Regions from separate parts of the Thermoanaerobacterium calidifontis genome, predicted to be linked through region 2. Evidence: riboswitches for the same ligand, from Rfam matches in the RefSeq annotation. Region 2 holds a riboswitch; each other region holds the start of a gene.
The links. A riboswitch is a leader RNA that binds a small molecule or an ion and turns the genes downstream of it on or off. The one in region 2 is predicted to bind S-adenosylmethionine.
Positions count from the first base shown of each region.

Region 1: another riboswitch for S-adenosylmethionine. It lies ahead of ACZ42G_RS10885 (methionine ABC transporter ATP-binding protein); the one in region 2 lies ahead of metA (homoserine O-acetyltransferase MetA).
Region 3: another riboswitch for S-adenosylmethionine. It lies ahead of metK (methionine adenosyltransferase); the one in region 2 lies ahead of metA (homoserine O-acetyltransferase MetA).

Region 1 covers NZ_AP042436.1:2,078,037-2,083,465, reverse strand. The annotation lists gene ACZ42G_RS10895 (MetQ/NlpA family ABC transporter substrate-binding protein) at 1-672, opposite strand, end outside; gene ACZ42G_RS10890 (methionine ABC transporter permease) at 687-1,364, opposite strand; gene ACZ42G_RS10885 (methionine ABC transporter ATP-binding protein) at 1,351-2,373, opposite strand; SAM riboswitch class I at 2,450-2,550, opposite strand; gene ACZ42G_RS10880 (BglG family transcription antiterminator) at 2,764-4,848, shown strand; gene ACZ42G_RS10875 (hypothetical protein) at 4,892-5,092, shown strand; gene ACZ42G_RS10870 (PTS sugar transporter subunit IIB) at 5,099-5,425, shown strand.
Region 2 covers NZ_AP042436.1:684,360-689,788, forward strand. The annotation lists gene ACZ42G_RS03470 (acyltransferase family protein) at 1-408, shown strand, start outside; gene ACZ42G_RS03475 (APC family permease) at 444-1,796, opposite strand; gene metA (homoserine O-acetyltransferase MetA) at 1,941-2,858, opposite strand; SAM riboswitch class I at 2,922-3,029, opposite strand; gene ACZ42G_RS03485 (geranylgeranyl reductase family protein) at 3,218-4,363, shown strand; gene copZ (copper chaperone CopZ) at 4,457-4,681, shown strand; gene cysK (cysteine synthase A) at 4,839-5,429, shown strand, end outside.
Region 3 covers NZ_AP042436.1:2,180,230-2,185,658, reverse strand. The annotation lists gene ACZ42G_RS11475 (phosphodiester glycosidase family protein) at 1-684, opposite strand, end outside; tRNA gene ACZ42G_RS11470 (tRNA-Pro) at 1,006-1,081, shown strand; tRNA gene ACZ42G_RS11465 (tRNA-Val) at 1,087-1,162, shown strand; tRNA gene ACZ42G_RS11460 (tRNA-Tyr) at 1,209-1,294, shown strand; gene ACZ42G_RS11455 (peroxiredoxin) at 1,518-2,018, shown strand; gene ACZ42G_RS11450 (rubrerythrin family protein) at 2,038-2,541, shown strand; SAM riboswitch class I at 2,670-2,771, shown strand; gene metK (methionine adenosyltransferase) at 2,847-4,034, shown strand; gene ACZ42G_RS11440 (HD-GYP domain-containing protein) at 4,144-4,746, opposite strand; gene ACZ42G_RS11435 (hypothetical protein) at 4,982-5,429, shown strand, end outside.

The DNA of each region.
Region 1 (5,429 bases), 1.3 Mb from region 2:
TAGAGGATTTAAGTTTGCCTCTAATGCAAAATTAGTGTTTATAATGGCTAAATCCACATCTTGAAGTGTCCTTGGAAGCTGAGGTGCTTCAAGCTCTACAATTTTTAGGTGCTTTGGATTATCTACGATGTCTCTCGGAGTCTGTGTAAGGCCATTTGGATCTTTTAGCTTGATTAGTCCCTCTTTTTGCAGTAGCAGCAGTGCTCTTCCTTCATTTGTGGCATCATTTGGTACAGCTACTGTTGCGCCATCTTTCAACTCATCCTTTGATTTTATCTTTTTTGAATATGCGCCCATCGGTTCCACGTGCACTTTGACTAATGGGACTAATTTTACATTATTTTTCTTTTCAAAGTCCTCAAGGTACGGAACGTGCTGGAAGAAATTTGCATCGATTTGCTTGTCGACAAGTGCAGTATTTGGCGTCACATAATCTGTAAATTCTTTTATTTCGAGATCTACGCCTTCTTTTGCCAGGATAGGCTTTACTACGTTAAGTATTTCTGCGTGTGGGTTTGGCGTTGCGCCAACGACTATTTTCGTCGTTTTATTAGAGCTATCTGCATTTGAGTTTGCATTGGACGCAGTGGATACATTGTTGGACTTTGTGCATCCTGATAAGATAAATGCAAATGTTAATATAAGCGTGAGAAGTAACAATGATTTTTTCATTACATACCATCCTTTCATCTTTTATCAACTTTTTTTGCGAGATAGTTTCCTATTCTTTGCACGATTTCTACAAAAATTATTAAGACTATGATTGTGGCAATAAGCACATCTGTCTGAAACCTTTGATACCCATATCTTATAGCGAGATCTCCTAAACCACCTCCTCCGATAGCACCTGCCATAGCAGAATACCCTAAGATGTTTATCACTGTAAGGGTTATTCCCAGTACAAGCGATGGCAATGATTCTGGAATCATGACTTTAAATATTATCTGTGGTATTGAAGCGCCAACTGATATAGATGCTTCAATGACGCCCCAGTCTACTTCTTTTAGGGATGACTCTATAACTCTTGCCACAAATGGTGCCGCTGCAATGGACAGTGGCACTATGGATGCAGTAGGTCCTATAGTTGTGCCAACTATAAGCCTTGCCAATGGGAAGATCGCGATTATGAGAATTATGAATGGCACAGATCTCATGACATTGATCACAGTACCTAATATCTGATTTAACTTTAGATTTTCCTTTATATGACCTTTATCAGTTATGACGAGTATTATGCCAAGAGGCATTCCTATGATTACTGAGAAAAGCGTTGAGAAAAATACCATGTATAAAGATTCCCAAAGAGGCTCTTCCATAAGCTGCCACAAGTTTAACAAATACTGCAATGTATTAGACGATACCATTTTTAAGCACCTCTATTCTAAGACCATTATTTTCTAAGAATTTTATCGCATCTTTTATGGAGTTTTCTTCACCACTTATTTTTATTAGGAGATTTCCTATTTGTAAGTTTTGCACCCTTTCGATATTTCCAGAAATGATATTAACTTCAACATCAAAATTTTTTATCATGTGGGATATGACAGGCTGATTGCTGCTGCTGCCAAAAAACGATAATCTTAAGATTTCCTCGTTTGGATTTTCGTCATCAAGCAATATATCTGGCGGAAGTTCAGCTATCATATCTTTTAAAAATCTCTTAGACGTTTCTGTTGAAGGGTTTGAAAAGATGTCTATTACATTTCCTTCCTCGATTATTCTACCGTCTTCTAAGACTGCCACTTTGTCGCACAGATTTCTTATGACAGACATTTCGTGAGTTATCACCACGATTGTGATTCCGTATTGCTTGTTTATGTTCTTTAAAAGATTTAAAATGGATTCTGTCGTGGTGGGGTCTAAAGCAGATGTGGCTTCATCAGATAGAATTATGTCTGGGTTATTTGCTAAAGCCCTTGCAATGCCTACACGCTGTTTTTGACCTCCAGACAACTGCGAAGGATATGCATATTTTTTGTCTTTTAAATCTACTACATCCAGCAACTCATCAACGCGCTTTTTTATGACAGAGTCGCTGACTTTCGAGATCTTAAGAGGAAATGCTATGTTCTCATACACTGTAGAGTTCATCAGGAGATTGAAATGCTGAAATATCATGCCAATCTTCTTTCTCATATTTCTCAGTTCTTTTGGCTTTAGCTTTGTCATTTCTACGCCGTTTATCAGTATGCTGCCAGATGTAGGTTTTTCCAACATGTTTATGCACCTTATCAATGATGATTTCCCGGCACCGCTTAGACCCATTATGCCGTAAATTTCACCATCACGTATAGTTAAGTTGATGTCTTTTAAAGCTATTACCTCTTTTCCGTTTGTGTTGTAAACTTTGCTTAAGTTTTTTATTTCGATCAAATCATTTCACCTTCTTTTCACAAATGTAGTTTAAAAAAGCAATAAAAAAAACCTCCAATGAAAGAGGTTTCGTCCTCTCTCATCTCTCAGCAATCGCTGCAGGAATTGGCACCATTGCACATACGTGCCGGTTGCCGGGTTTCATCGGGCCAGTCCCTCCACCTCTCTAGATAAGAGAATAATTTCGTTTTTAGTTGTTAAAATGATTATATAGGATGGATGTTGAAAAGTCAAGCAAAATTTTCATGCGACAATATTAAATTTTTGTCATAATAAATCTGACAGTGTATTCACAAGTTTGTGTTGATTTAATCAATAAATTGATTATAATTAAGATGAAAGATAAGTTAACTTATTAATAATTTGTCATAGACGAAAGGACAAATATCTATGAAAGAGTTAAGTAGGCGCCAATTAGAAATCTTCAAAAAGGTTATTTCAAAAGAAGTTTCCAGTTTGGACGATATCGTCGTTTTGTACAAGTTAAGCAAAAGGACTGTTTACAGAGAAATAAATGCAATAAATGAATATATAAAAGAATACAATTTGAAGCTTAAAAATGACGATGGAGTACTAGTCTTAGAAGGAACTGATAATGATATCGAAAAATTCAAATTCGATGTAATAGGTTATAGGCCAAGCATTGACGCTGATAAAAGGCGAAAGTTGATACTATCTGAGCTTTTGCAGATGAAAGAACCTGTAAAACTTGAGTACTTCGCTAAAGAATACAATGTGACTACGGCAACAATAAGCTATGACATTAAAGAGATCGATAAGTGGCTAAACAAGCAAAATGTTACAATTGTAACTAAGCCTGGCGTTGGCATATACGTAAAAGGCGATGAAAGCAATATAAGAAGGGCCATAATAAATTTTCTGTATGACAATGTGGAGACAAAAGACCTAATTGAGTTTTTAAATAAAGGGTACAATAATATAAACAAGCTTAGTGAAGACATAAATGATAGATTACTCAGGCTTATAGACTACGATACGGTTTTAAAGATAGAGAAGGCTATACAAAAATTGGAGAAATCCCTTGATTACGAATTAGCAGAAAGCTCCTACATGGGGCTTACGGTGCATCTGGCATTGGCGCTAAAAAGAATAAAAGAAGGCGAAAAGATAAAAATAGGTAATGAAAGTCTCTATGAGCTTAGGAAGTCAGATGAGTATAAGTTTGCAGAAATGCTTGCCAGGTTTCTGGAGGAAGAATTCGATATTTCTATTCCAGAAGATGAAATCGGATATATAACGATTCATCTACAAGGAGCAAGGTACAGGGCAAATACCGAAGACGTAAATGACGAGCTGTTAAATGAAATACTGCATGAGATGGTCAGCATTGCAGAAGATGAATTTGGCACTGATCTTAAAGGCGATACGATGCTTTTAAGCGGTTTAAAGACGCACTTAAGGCCTACTATCTTTAGACTTCGCATGGGTCTTGCGATTAGAAATCCGCTTATAAATGACATAAAAGAACGGTACAGCGGCTTATTTGAAAAATGTATATCTATTGCAAATGTGATTAAAGACAAGCTTAATGTTGATGTGCCTGATGATGAAATTGGCTATATTGCGATGCATTTTGGCGCATCTATAGCAAGAAAAAGCGATATGATGAAAAGGCACAATATTTTAGTCGTGTGTGCCAGCGGCATAGGGACATCAAGGATGCTTCTATCTAAGCTTCAGATGTTTCCACAATTGAATATTGTAGATACGGTTTCCAGCTTGAGAGTTAAAGACTTTAAAGATAGAGATGATATTGACTTGATAGTGTCTACAATTCCGCTGGACATAAAGGACAAAGAGACAATAATAGTCAATCCGCTGCTTTTAGATGAAGACGTAAAAAAACTGAAAGACGCTTTAAACACAGATTTTATAATGGACTTCTCGGAGAAAAAAGTCATAGGCGACAGGTACAAAGAATTGGAACACATTGCGTGGTATGGCAAAAGGATAATTGAGCTATGCGATTCCCTTAAACTTAAAGATGTCTATGGCAAAAACTCGAAAGACATCATAGATTCTCTATTAGAAGATTTTGCTGGTAATGATGGAATTAATAATGAGAAAATAAAGCAGATAGAGGATAAGCTTTTGGGAAGAGAAAGCCTTGGGAAGATAATACTTCCAGGGAAAGGGTTTGTAATCTACCACTGTACAGCATCTGATTTGGTGGAGCCAATCCTCGTCTTTGGAAAAGTGAAAAGCCATGTCAAGATGAAAAATTTGATTAACGAGTATGAAATCATAAAGACAGCTTTTCTAATGGTTGCACCGGATGACGACAAGATGTGGATAGAGATACTTGGCGATTTAAGTGTTTCATTTATTGAAAGCAAAGACTTGGTAAAAAATCTCAATGAGATTAACAAAATTGATGAGGCGAAGGAATTTGTGAAGAAGGCCTTGATGGATAAGTATTACGATGAAATAAAGAGAAATCTTGTAGGTGATTAAAATGTTTAGTATTTCGGTAAAGCAACGAAAAATTTTCTATACGATGCTGTCCTTGGTGTGGATTGCAACTGCTGTGTATTCTATGATAAATGATACATTTGCACATGGCTTAGAGATTCTTTTGTTTGGTGCATTTTTCATTGCGGGAATTGCCCTTATACAAGCGTACATGATAAGGATGCTTAAATTGTATGACAAAAATTTAAAAAATGAAATAAAAAAGAAAAACAAAAAAAGGAGGTAATTTACTATGGCAATACATGGTGTTATATTGTGCAGTTGGGGTGCTACATCAAGTGCATTGGCAAAAAAAGTGACTGATGAAGCAAAAAAGCAAGGTTTAGATGTTACAGTAGATGCAGGAGGCACAGGTGAATTCAAGAAAAAAGCTGAAGAATACGATGTTGCTCTTTTAGAGCCGCAGGTAAGGCATTTAAAGAAGGAAGTTGAGACGATAGCTGAAAAGTTTGGCATTCCTGTTGACATCGTTGATATGCAGGCTTTTGCACTTATGGATGCAAAAAAGATATTGAATCAGATCATCGAGCTTGCTAAGAAAAATGGGAAAGATGCATAGGAGG
Region 2 (5,429 bases):
GAGATGTTGCCGGGAATCACGATTGATGGCAAAGTAGGAAGACAAATGTATCAAGCAAAAGATGTCGTGAAAAACCTCAAAGCGAAAGGAAAAATAGACACATTGATAGTTGAGTTGGGGACAAATGGGCCTTTCACTGAAGACCAGCTTTTATCGCTTTTAAAGAGCGCAGAACCTGTAAAACGCGTAATATTGGTAAATGTCCGCGTCCCACGCCCTTGGGAAAGCATCGTCAATGAGACGTTGTCAAAAGTGTCTTCAGAATATCCCCACACTACTTTAATTGATTGGTATAAAGCCAGCTATGGACATGATTCATTCTTTTCACCCGATGCGGTTCACTTAGAGCCCAGTGGTGCGAAGTATTTTGCTTCACTTATAGCAAATGCGGTAAAAGAAGAAAATTAAAACGATGTAAAAAGGCTGCATTTTGCAGCCTGTAATTATTCTAAGACTTTTCGAATCTCGTTTAGCTTTGAGTTATTTTTGTACTTCATGTATATATAGAAGGGTATGCCGCACATAAGCATTATAAATCCGTACATGACAGTCTCGGCTCCAGACCCGTATATTGTCCACATGGCGTATGCAAAGCCTAAAAGTGGAATAATGGAATTCTTTATAAAGCCTAATACGCTGACGTTTTTGTCTCTTTTTATAAGAAGCATCATTTCAGATGCGGCTGTAAAAGCGTACACAGGTAGGAAAGACAAAGTTGCCAGCAGTATTATAAAATTAAACGCAGAAACCAGAGATTTTGTATAGTTCATCAGCAATAGCAGATTTACAAGCACCGATCCTATGATCAATGATACGTGAGGAGTCTTGTATTTAGGATGTACTTTTGAAAAAATCTCTGGAAATAGACTGTCTTTACCAGCCGCATAAGCCACACGAGCTGTAGATAAAAGCCATCCGACAGTTGTGCCAAGCACACTTACGACAGAGCCTACTATTATGACATTCGCAATGTTTTTTCCTAAAAACTGTTTGAGGATGTCGGCTATTGGAGAAGCACTTTTTGCAAGCTGGCTTTGTGGCATTGCACCCATTGCCGAAAGGTTTATGGCAAGGTACATCACTACAGCTATTAATATTCCGAATATGGTGCTTAACTTTACGTTTCTTTCAGGGTTTTTAATTTCTTCAGCGGTTATTGACGCAGTTTCAAGTCCTACAAACGCCCACAGCGTTGAAGTTGCTGCTGCAGACAAAGTATTCATGCCTTTTCCTGCAGGGAACAATGGCATTACATTGCTTGACTTGAAATGTACTGCTGATACGATTATGAAGAATAAAAAAAGACATACTTCAAACACAGTTATTGTTGTTTGAGTTGAGCCAGCCTTTTTTACACCTATTATATTGATTATCGTAAAAATCCATAAGATTCCACTGGTGTACAGAAAAGCGGCTAAATGATTTTGCGATAAAATCGGGAATAAAGCGCTTGAGTAACTGGCAACTGCAATGACAACGGCAGCGTTTCCGATCCATGAACCATTCCAGTATAACCACGCATTGATAAAACCTATAAAGTCTCCAAAAGCTAATTTTGAGTATTCATACGGGCCACCGGCTTTTGGAATCCTTGAACCTAAATTTGCAAATGATAATGCCAACAATATTGATCCGATGCCTGTAACAAGCCATGCCAGTATTGTTGCGCCAGGACCTGATTTAGATGCAAGTGTAGCAGGAAGCATGAATATGCCGGAACCCATCATGTTACCTGTCACAAGTGCTGTGGCGATAAATAGGCCAATGTCTTTTTTGAGCTTTTGTGTTTTGTCCATATAGTACAATTCCTTTCTATAAATTTTTGAAATAGCATAATTAAATTAGCACAGGAAAGTGAAAAAGTCAATGAATAATTTTGCAAAAATGATATAAAAAATGCAGGATATAAAATCAAGTTTTATAACCTGCATAAATCATATTTATTCAATTGAATTCACATCGTATGGTGTTTTTTGGTATACATAGTAATTTAACCAGTTAGAAAACAATAGATTTGCATGGCTTCTCCATTTTACAATTGGCTCATTGTTAGGGTCATCTCCCGGGAAATAGTGTTTTGGTATTTTTATAGGAATGCCTTTTTTTAAATCTCTTTCGTATTCAGATTTTAGAGTCAAAGGATCGTATTCAGAGTGACCTGTCACAAATATCTGCCTGCCAGATTTTGATGCAACTATGTATACGCCTGCCTCATCTGATTCAGAAAGTATTTCAAGGTCATCTACAAGCTCTATATCTTCTTTTCTGACTTCCGTGTATCTTGAATGGGGCGCATAAAATTCGTCGTCAAATCCCCTTAATAAGTCGACATTTTTTTTGGAAACCTTATGCAAAAATACGCCAAACATTTTTTCTTTCAGTGGGTATTTAGGAATCCTATAATGGTAATAAAGACCAGCTTGAGCACCCCAGCAAATGTGAAATGTTGAAAATACATTGTGTTTGCTCCATTCCATTATTTCTTCAAGCTCATGCCAATAATCAACATCTGAAAAGTCCAAAGTTTCCACTGGTGCTCCGGTTATTATGAGACCGTCAAATTTTTCATGTTTTACGTCATCAAATGTTTTGTAAAAAGCTTCTAAATACTCTGGCGCAGTGTTTTTAGATTTGTGTGATGCTGCATAGAGAAATTTTAGATCGATTTGCAGTGGATTGTTGCTAAGTAGCCTTAATAGCTGTGTTTCTGTCACACTTTTTGTAGGCATCAAGTTTAAGATGGCGATCTTAAGAGGGCGTATATCTTGATGAATTGCCCTTTCTTCAGCCATTACGAATATATTTTCTTTAGCTAAAATATCGATGGCAGGTAGGCCATTTGGTATATTGATGGGCATTTGCAAACCTCCTTCAATGTAAAAAATAAAACGCCTCAGAGATGAGGCGTAGATAATCACATCTACTCATCTCCCAAAGCTATAAGCTTTGCAGGAATTAGCACCATTTTCATAAAATATGACGGTTGCCGGGTTTCACAGGGCCAGTCCCTCCACCACTCTTGATGAGTTTTGATTTACGATATTAAATTGTTAAAATAATTATATATTTATTGAAGTTTGATGTCAATAATATGAAGGACACTTTTCGCTAATTCTTATATTGACAACTGTTTGTTTATGAATAGCTTAAAATAATCCAATTTGTGGCTTTTATTTAGTATGTTTTGCAATTATAATTGAATTTAGAGGTGAAAAAAATGTATGATGCAATAATAATAGGTGGAGGACCTGCAGGATCCACATTAGGAAGAAAGCTGTCTAAAGAAGGATATAAGGCATTGTTGATAGAAAAGCATGTTTTTCCAAGGTACAAAGCTTGCGGTGGTGGAATAACGAAAAGGTGTTATAAGTTATTAGATATTGATATAAGCCAATATGTAGAAGATATTACCAATGAAATTGTCTTTAAATTTCCAAACGGCAAACAGACTGTTTTACAAACCGATGAACCTATAATATATCAGGTAGACAGGGTTAAATTTGACAAATATTTGATCGATATGGCAGCTTATTACGGGTGTGAAATACATGATGGGGAAACATTTTATGATTTTTATGATAATGGCAAAAGTCTTGTTGTGATGACAGACAAAGGCGAGTATGAAACGAAGATTTTAGTAGGTGCAGATGGGATAAACAGCAATGTGGCTTATAAAACAAGATTAATAAACGGTAAAAAAGGTATAGCACTTGAAGGCGAAGTATATGTCGATAGTAGCTTAATAGATGGATTAAAAGGAAAAGTTGTGGTGGATTTTAATGCGATAAAATATGGATATGGATGGGTATTTCCTAAAGGTGATAGATTGTCTATTGGTGTCGGGACTTTTTTAAATAAGATTTCAAATATAAAGGAAATACTGTCTAAAATGATAGAGGGAAATGTGGACGAAAATATAAAAGACTGTAAAATTTACGGTCATCAATTGTCGTTTCCTGATGGAAGCGATGGAGTATTTAATGATGATAAAATAATACTAATTGGAGATGCTACAAGGCTTGCCGATCCATTTACAGGTGAAGGGATATACAATGCTTTGCTTACCGCAGACATCTCTTTTGACGTTATAAAAAAGCATTTCGATGGAGAATGTGGATTGGACGAATATACATATAGGATAAACAGAGAAATTGTGCCAGATGTCGGTTGGGCGTACAGATTAGCGCAATTCACATACAATAATATGGACTTCATAGAGAAATCTGTAAGGCATTTTCCTAATGTGCTATCATACTTTGTAGATATTATGATGGGTGATAATACATATAAGAATTTTAAAGTAAAAGTTCCAATGTATTCACTGCGCATAATGAACTCTAAGACGAAAATCAAAGTAGAATGAGATGCTATCAGAAAATAATTGACTTTCATGTTCAGGTAAATTAAACTATGTATAGGTAATACCCCTTATGAGTATAGAAAGGAGAGTTTAAACATGAGTTTATTTGGTCCAAAAGGTGAAACTGTGACGATCGATGTAAGAGGTATGTCGTGCAATCATTGTAAAATGACTGTAGAAAAAGCATTAAAAGGCCTTGATGGAGTGTCAAAAGCGACAGTAGATTTAGATAAGGCCAATGTCACCGTAACATACGATCCTAAAAAAGTTACTATAGATGACATGAAAAAAGCGATAAATGATGCAGGATATGAAGCTTAATATTTTATTATATGATTAATTAACCGCTAATGCGGTTATTTTTTTATGTTTAATGTATAATAAAATTGAAAAATGCTGTTTACAAAAAGCTTCATTTGATATATAATAATTACATAAAATCCAATCGGAATAGTATATTTTAAAAGGAGAGGATACAATGTCAAAGATTGCAAAAAATCTAACGGATTTAATAGGCAATACGCCGCTATTAGAATTGTCAAACTACAATAAAGAAAATAACCTTGAAGCAAGGCTTATAGCAAAATTAGAGTATTTTAATCCGTTAAGCAGTGTGAAGGACAGAATCGGATATGCTATGATAAAGGATGCAGAAGAAAAAGGGCTTATAAATAAAGACACTGTTATAATTGAGCCAACAAGCGGCAATACAGGAATAGCATTGGCTTTTGTTGCAGCGGCTAAAAAATACAGATTAATATTGACTATGCCTGAAACCATGAGCATTGAAAGAAGAAATTTGCTTAAAGCGCTTGGCGCTGAAATAGTGTTGACACCTGGTCCAGAAGGCATGTCTGGAGCTGTAAGAAAAGCTGAAGAGTTGGCTAAACAGTATGGCAATGCATTTATACCGCAACAGTTTAAAAATCCCGTCAATCCAGAGATACACAGAAAGACGACAGCAGAAGAAATATGGAGAGACACTGATGGCAATGTAGACATATTTGTTGCAGGCATTGGCACAGGTGGGACAATAACAGGCGTTGGTGAAGTTTTAAAATCAAGAAAA
Region 3 (5,429 bases), 1.2 Mb from region 2:
AATTGCTACAGGACCTTCACCCTGTCTTACCTCCAAGACGCTGTTGTTTTTGTCAACTAATATTTCAACAAGGTCTTTATAGCTATCGCTTAGACCCGGTGTCTCATCATTCCAGTCCTTTGTAAATATGACGCAAGATGTACCACTGCCTATGGAACCTACGTTGTTTAAAGCACTTACTGGAACTTGACTGCCGTCAGGTAGTGTTATGCTAAGAGAAGTGCTTTTCCAATATCCTATTGATGGAACATTGTTTTTATCTATGGCAAATGTGGCGTAATTCCCTTGATAGTATGGGACAGTTAAAAGATTTCCGTCTTTAACTGATGCTCCTACGATAAACCCTTGCTTCGTGTCAAAAAAATCACCATTTACTGCGGCTATAGCACCGTTTCCATTTGCCATGTCTTCTACATCCATTCTGTCTTTAAAACCAGATGGATTAAAAATGGTGGATATTGATGTGTTACTGTCGCTTAAGTCCACATCCAAAACATTGATATTGATGAAACCATCTGTCGTAAAATATGTAATGTTTTTTTCTGTAACACCTTTACTTAATATTTGCTGGCTTTCATTTGAAGTTATTACGGTGTAAGCATCTGCAGCAATACCATTCATAAAAACCGATGAAAAAATGATTATTGAAGATATACACATGCTTATAACTTTTCGGTACTTCACGAAAATCCCTCCTATGTATTTAGCAATTGTTCTTTAAAACTTATCTTCGGCAATTTAGCGCGGTTGATAAATTTTCCATACCTATACAACCATATTGTACCTTTTGTATATTACAGCCGTGTTACAATTTCATAAAATAAAAATAAAAACTAATATTATTATTGCCTAAATTGTGTATAATGATTATAAAAGATAAATGGAGCATAAGCGAAAGATATCGAAAAAATGCCAAATTAACTGATGGAAACCGGCTAAAATGAGGAATAATAAATCTTGTGAAATTGATAGATTTCAACTATAATCAAATATGTCGCGAGACGCCGGGGTGTAGCGCAGTTGGTAGCGCACGTGCTTTGGGAGCATGGGGTCGGGGGTTCGAGTCCCTCCACCCCGACCATGATTGGTCGTATAGCTCAGCTGGGAGAGCACCTGCCTTACAAGCAGGGGGTCATAGGTTCGAGCCCTATTGCGACCACCATTTCTATTTGTGAATATTTTTTCTCACATTAAAATAAAATAATCATGGAGGGATACCCAAGTGGCTAAAGGGGGCAGACTGTAAATCTGTTGGCTGGTGCCTTCGATGGTTCGAATCCATCTCCCTCCACCATGAATACAAGGCTAAAGGGCCTTTTTTTATTTTGCCTTTCAAGATTTCCTTATCATAATGATTTTTAAAAACATCGATAAAAAATTTTCCAAATCCTATTGACATAAAAAATAATTGATGTATAATAATACTTGTGAAGGGAAAATAGTTATTAATAGAAATAAAATATTAATAGCTTATCCGATGTGATGATTGACTAAGAATAGATGAGAGGTGGGTACATATGTCGTTGGTAGGTAAGAAAGCTCCTGAATTTAAGTTAGACAGCACAAAAGGTCAAATATCCTTAAGCGATTATAAAGGTAAGTGGGTAGTGCTTTTCTTTTATCCACTGGACTTTTCGTCAGTATGTTCAACTGAGATACCAGAGTTTAATAGGATGAAACCTGAGTTTGACAAGCTCAATGCTGAGCTATTAGGTATCAACACAGATAGCGTTTATTCACACAAGGCATGGATAGATAGCCTCGGTGGTGTTGATTTTCCGCTTTTATCTGATTACAACAAAGAAGTCACGAAGCAGTATGGAATACTTATTGAAGATGCTGGCATAGCATTAAGAGCTGCATTCATCATTAACCCTGAGGGAATTGTTGATTACGAAGTTGTACATGAGCCAGTAATCGGCAGAAATGTCGATGAAATATTGAGAGTGCTTAATGCACTTCAAACAGGTCATGCTTGTCCTGTAGGTTGGAAACCAGGGGACAAAGTATTAGATTAAAAAAGGAGGAGATTTTGAAATGAGAGAAATGACGACAAAAAATCTAAGCGATGCATACGCAGGTGAAAGCCAGGCTCACATGAGGTATCAAATTTTTGCTGATGTGGCTGAAAAGGAGGGTAAGCCAAACATAGCAAAGCTTTTTAGAGCCATATCTTATGCCGAATTAGTCCATGCTACAAATCACTATAAGACATTGGGAGAAGTAAAAGACACAGTATCAAACCTTGACAAAGCTATAGCAGGTGAGACATTTGAAGTAGAAGAAATGTATCCAGCATATAAAGCCGTAGCAGATTTGCAGGAGGAGAAATCTGCAGATAAAAGCTTCAACTATGCTCTTGAAGCTGAAAAGTTACATGCTAAGATGTATACAGATGCAAAAGCAGCGGCACTTAAAAATGAAGACATAGCTATTTCTAAAGTGTACATTTGTCCTGTTTGCGGATATACGGCAATTGATACGGCTCCAGAAAAATGTCCAGTTTGTGGAGCTCCAAGAGATAAGTTTGTTGTTTTCTAAAAGGCATAAAACCCCTTCATTATCATATATTAACTTTAAAGTGCTTGACAGTCGTCAAGCACTTTTTCACTTTCTAATTGACTTATTAGTTGTACTGTGATATTATATTTTAAGTTAAATAAGTGAAACTCTTATCAAGAGAGGTGGAGGGAAGAGCCCTGTGAAGCCCGGCAACCTGTCTTACGACAAGGTGCTAATTCTCGCAGAAGTTTACTTCTGAAAGATGAGGGTGGATGTGCCTCTTCTTTTGGAGAGGTTTTATTTTGTTTTAGGTCTTTTATGTGATTTAAAAAAGGAGGATACAGATGAAAAAGTATTTTACTTCAGAATCAGTTACTGAAGGACATCCAGATAAAATTTGCGATCAGATATCTGATGCTATTGTAGATGAGATCTTAAAAAATGATCCTTATGCGAGGATAGCCTGCGAGACTGCCGTTACAACAGGTATGGTATTGGTGATGGGGGAAATATCTACAAAATGCTACGTCGACATACCAAAAATCGCAAGAAAGGTCATAGAGGAGATAGGGTATACTCGAGCAAAGTACGGTTTTGATGCTGATACATGTTCTGTGCTTACTTCAATAGATGAACAGTCTCCAGATATAGCATTGGGAGTTGATAAGGCACTGGAAGTAAAAAAAGGCATTTCCTACGATGAGCTTGAAGAACAAGGCGCTGGAGACCAAGGGATGATGTTTGGATACGCATGCACAGAGACGCCTGAGCTTATGCCTCTTCCAATATCATTAGCACACAGGCTTGCCCGCAGATTAGCGGAAGTAAGGAAAAATGGCACTTTAGATTATCTAAGGCCTGATGGCAAGACACAAGTGACGATTGAGTACGTTGACGATGTGCCAAAGAGAGTTGACTCAATCGTTGTGTCGACACAGCATTCACCAGATGTGGATCATGATAAGATTGAAAATGACGTAAAAGAGTATGTAATAAAACCCATTGTTCCACCAGAGCTTATTGATGATGACACGAAGATATATGTAAATCCGACAGGGCGATTTGTAGTCGGTGGACCACAAGGAGACAGCGGCCTTACAGGAAGGAAGATAATAGTCGACACTTATGGTGGATATGCAAGACATGGCGGTGGTGCTTTTTCTGGCAAAGATCCATCGAAAGTAGACAGATCTGCTGCGTACGCTGCAAGGTATGTAGCGAAAAACATCGTAGCTGCTGGGCTTGCTGAAAGGTGTGAAGTTCAATTGGCGTACGCTATAGGCGTAGCTACACCATTAGAAGTCAATGTAGATACTTTTGGCACTGGGAAAATATCTGATGAAGAGATATCAGAAATAGTTAAAAAAGTATTTGATTTGAGACCTGCTGCTATTATAAGAGATCTTGATTTAAGAAGGCCTATTTATAGACAAGTTGCAGCATATGGACATTTTGGACGCACAGATCTTGACCTTACATGGGAGAGAACTGACAGAGTTGAGATACTGAAAAAACTTGCTTTCAATAAATAATAATTTTAAAGCCCGGAGTTTCCTCCGGGCTTTGCGGCTTGTATATTTATATTTATAGCCGCGATTTTTATAAAAATTGTACGCTCCGCTACTTTTATTATAGCATAAATTAGATGGCGATTCCATTGCTTTCTCTATTTTCTTTTTCGAGAATTTGTGTCTTTGTTTTAACCAAATTTTCTAATGCTGAAACAAGCATTTGGTTGTACTTTGCATCGCACTCTTTCAAATCTTGTATTGCTTCAATAGCATTTTTAGCTTTTCTATACTGTCTATCGTTTGTCATTGCGTCGAAAGAATCACACACTGCTACAATCTGTGCGCCAAATGGAATGATTTTTAGTCCATAAGGATAGCCAGTTCCATCTAATCTTTCGTGATGATATAGCACAGTAGATGTCAAATATGCAAGTGGTGTTAAGGCTTCCAGTATATCGGCGCCGTATTTGGGATGCAATTTCATGACGTCGTATTCCAATTCTGTAAGTTTATCTGGTTTTGCAAGAATACTAATCGGAATCATCACTTTGCCTATATCGTGCAGCAATGCACCCTTGTATATCGTTATTTTTTCCTTTATATTAAGCCGCATCATGTTTGCTACATTGTATGATAACTTTGCGACTCTTATGCTGTGCTTGTACGTCTCGTAATGGTAGTTTTTTAGTGACATCAAAAGATGCGACATCAGTTTTTCTTCATCATAATTCATCTCATTTTTCCCCTTTTTTCGACAATTAATATTATATTATAATTTTTTGTACCAGTCAATAATTTCATGCATTGTAATAAAATTCAAAAAAAAAAAAAAAAAAAAAAAAAAAAAAAAAAAAAAAAAAAAAAAAAAAAAAATTCGGAAAATTTTTAAACGCATATCCATATATTGACTTTGAAGTTGTTATTTTATATAATAAGTACAAACATTAGTTCGTAAAGGAGTAATGGAGATGAAGGATTTTGATATACCTGATGTCTACATTGCCATATTGCCTTGTTATCTTGATGATTACGGAGATGGGACGGAATTAATAGACTTAAATGGCAATGTATTGCATATAAAATCCAGTGTCAAAAGTTGTCTAAAGAGGACTTTGAAAAAGTATGCTGTAGATTTAAGTGCCATAAAAGAAAAGTACGCCAAAAGCCTTGGCATTAAAAATACTTTTCCAATTCCTATAGCTTCTAACTTTACGCTTGTGCAATTAAAAGTTAGAATTCCAAAGGTGGCAAAGGATGTATCTTACGGATATGTATGCTATGAGAAGATAAAAGAGATAGAGGAGCATTCTACGTATTGCATTGTAAATCTTGGTGACGCTAAGATAAAAGTATATCAAAAGAAGATTACGATCGAGAAGCACTTGAGAGATGCTGCCATGATAAAGACTTTTTTTG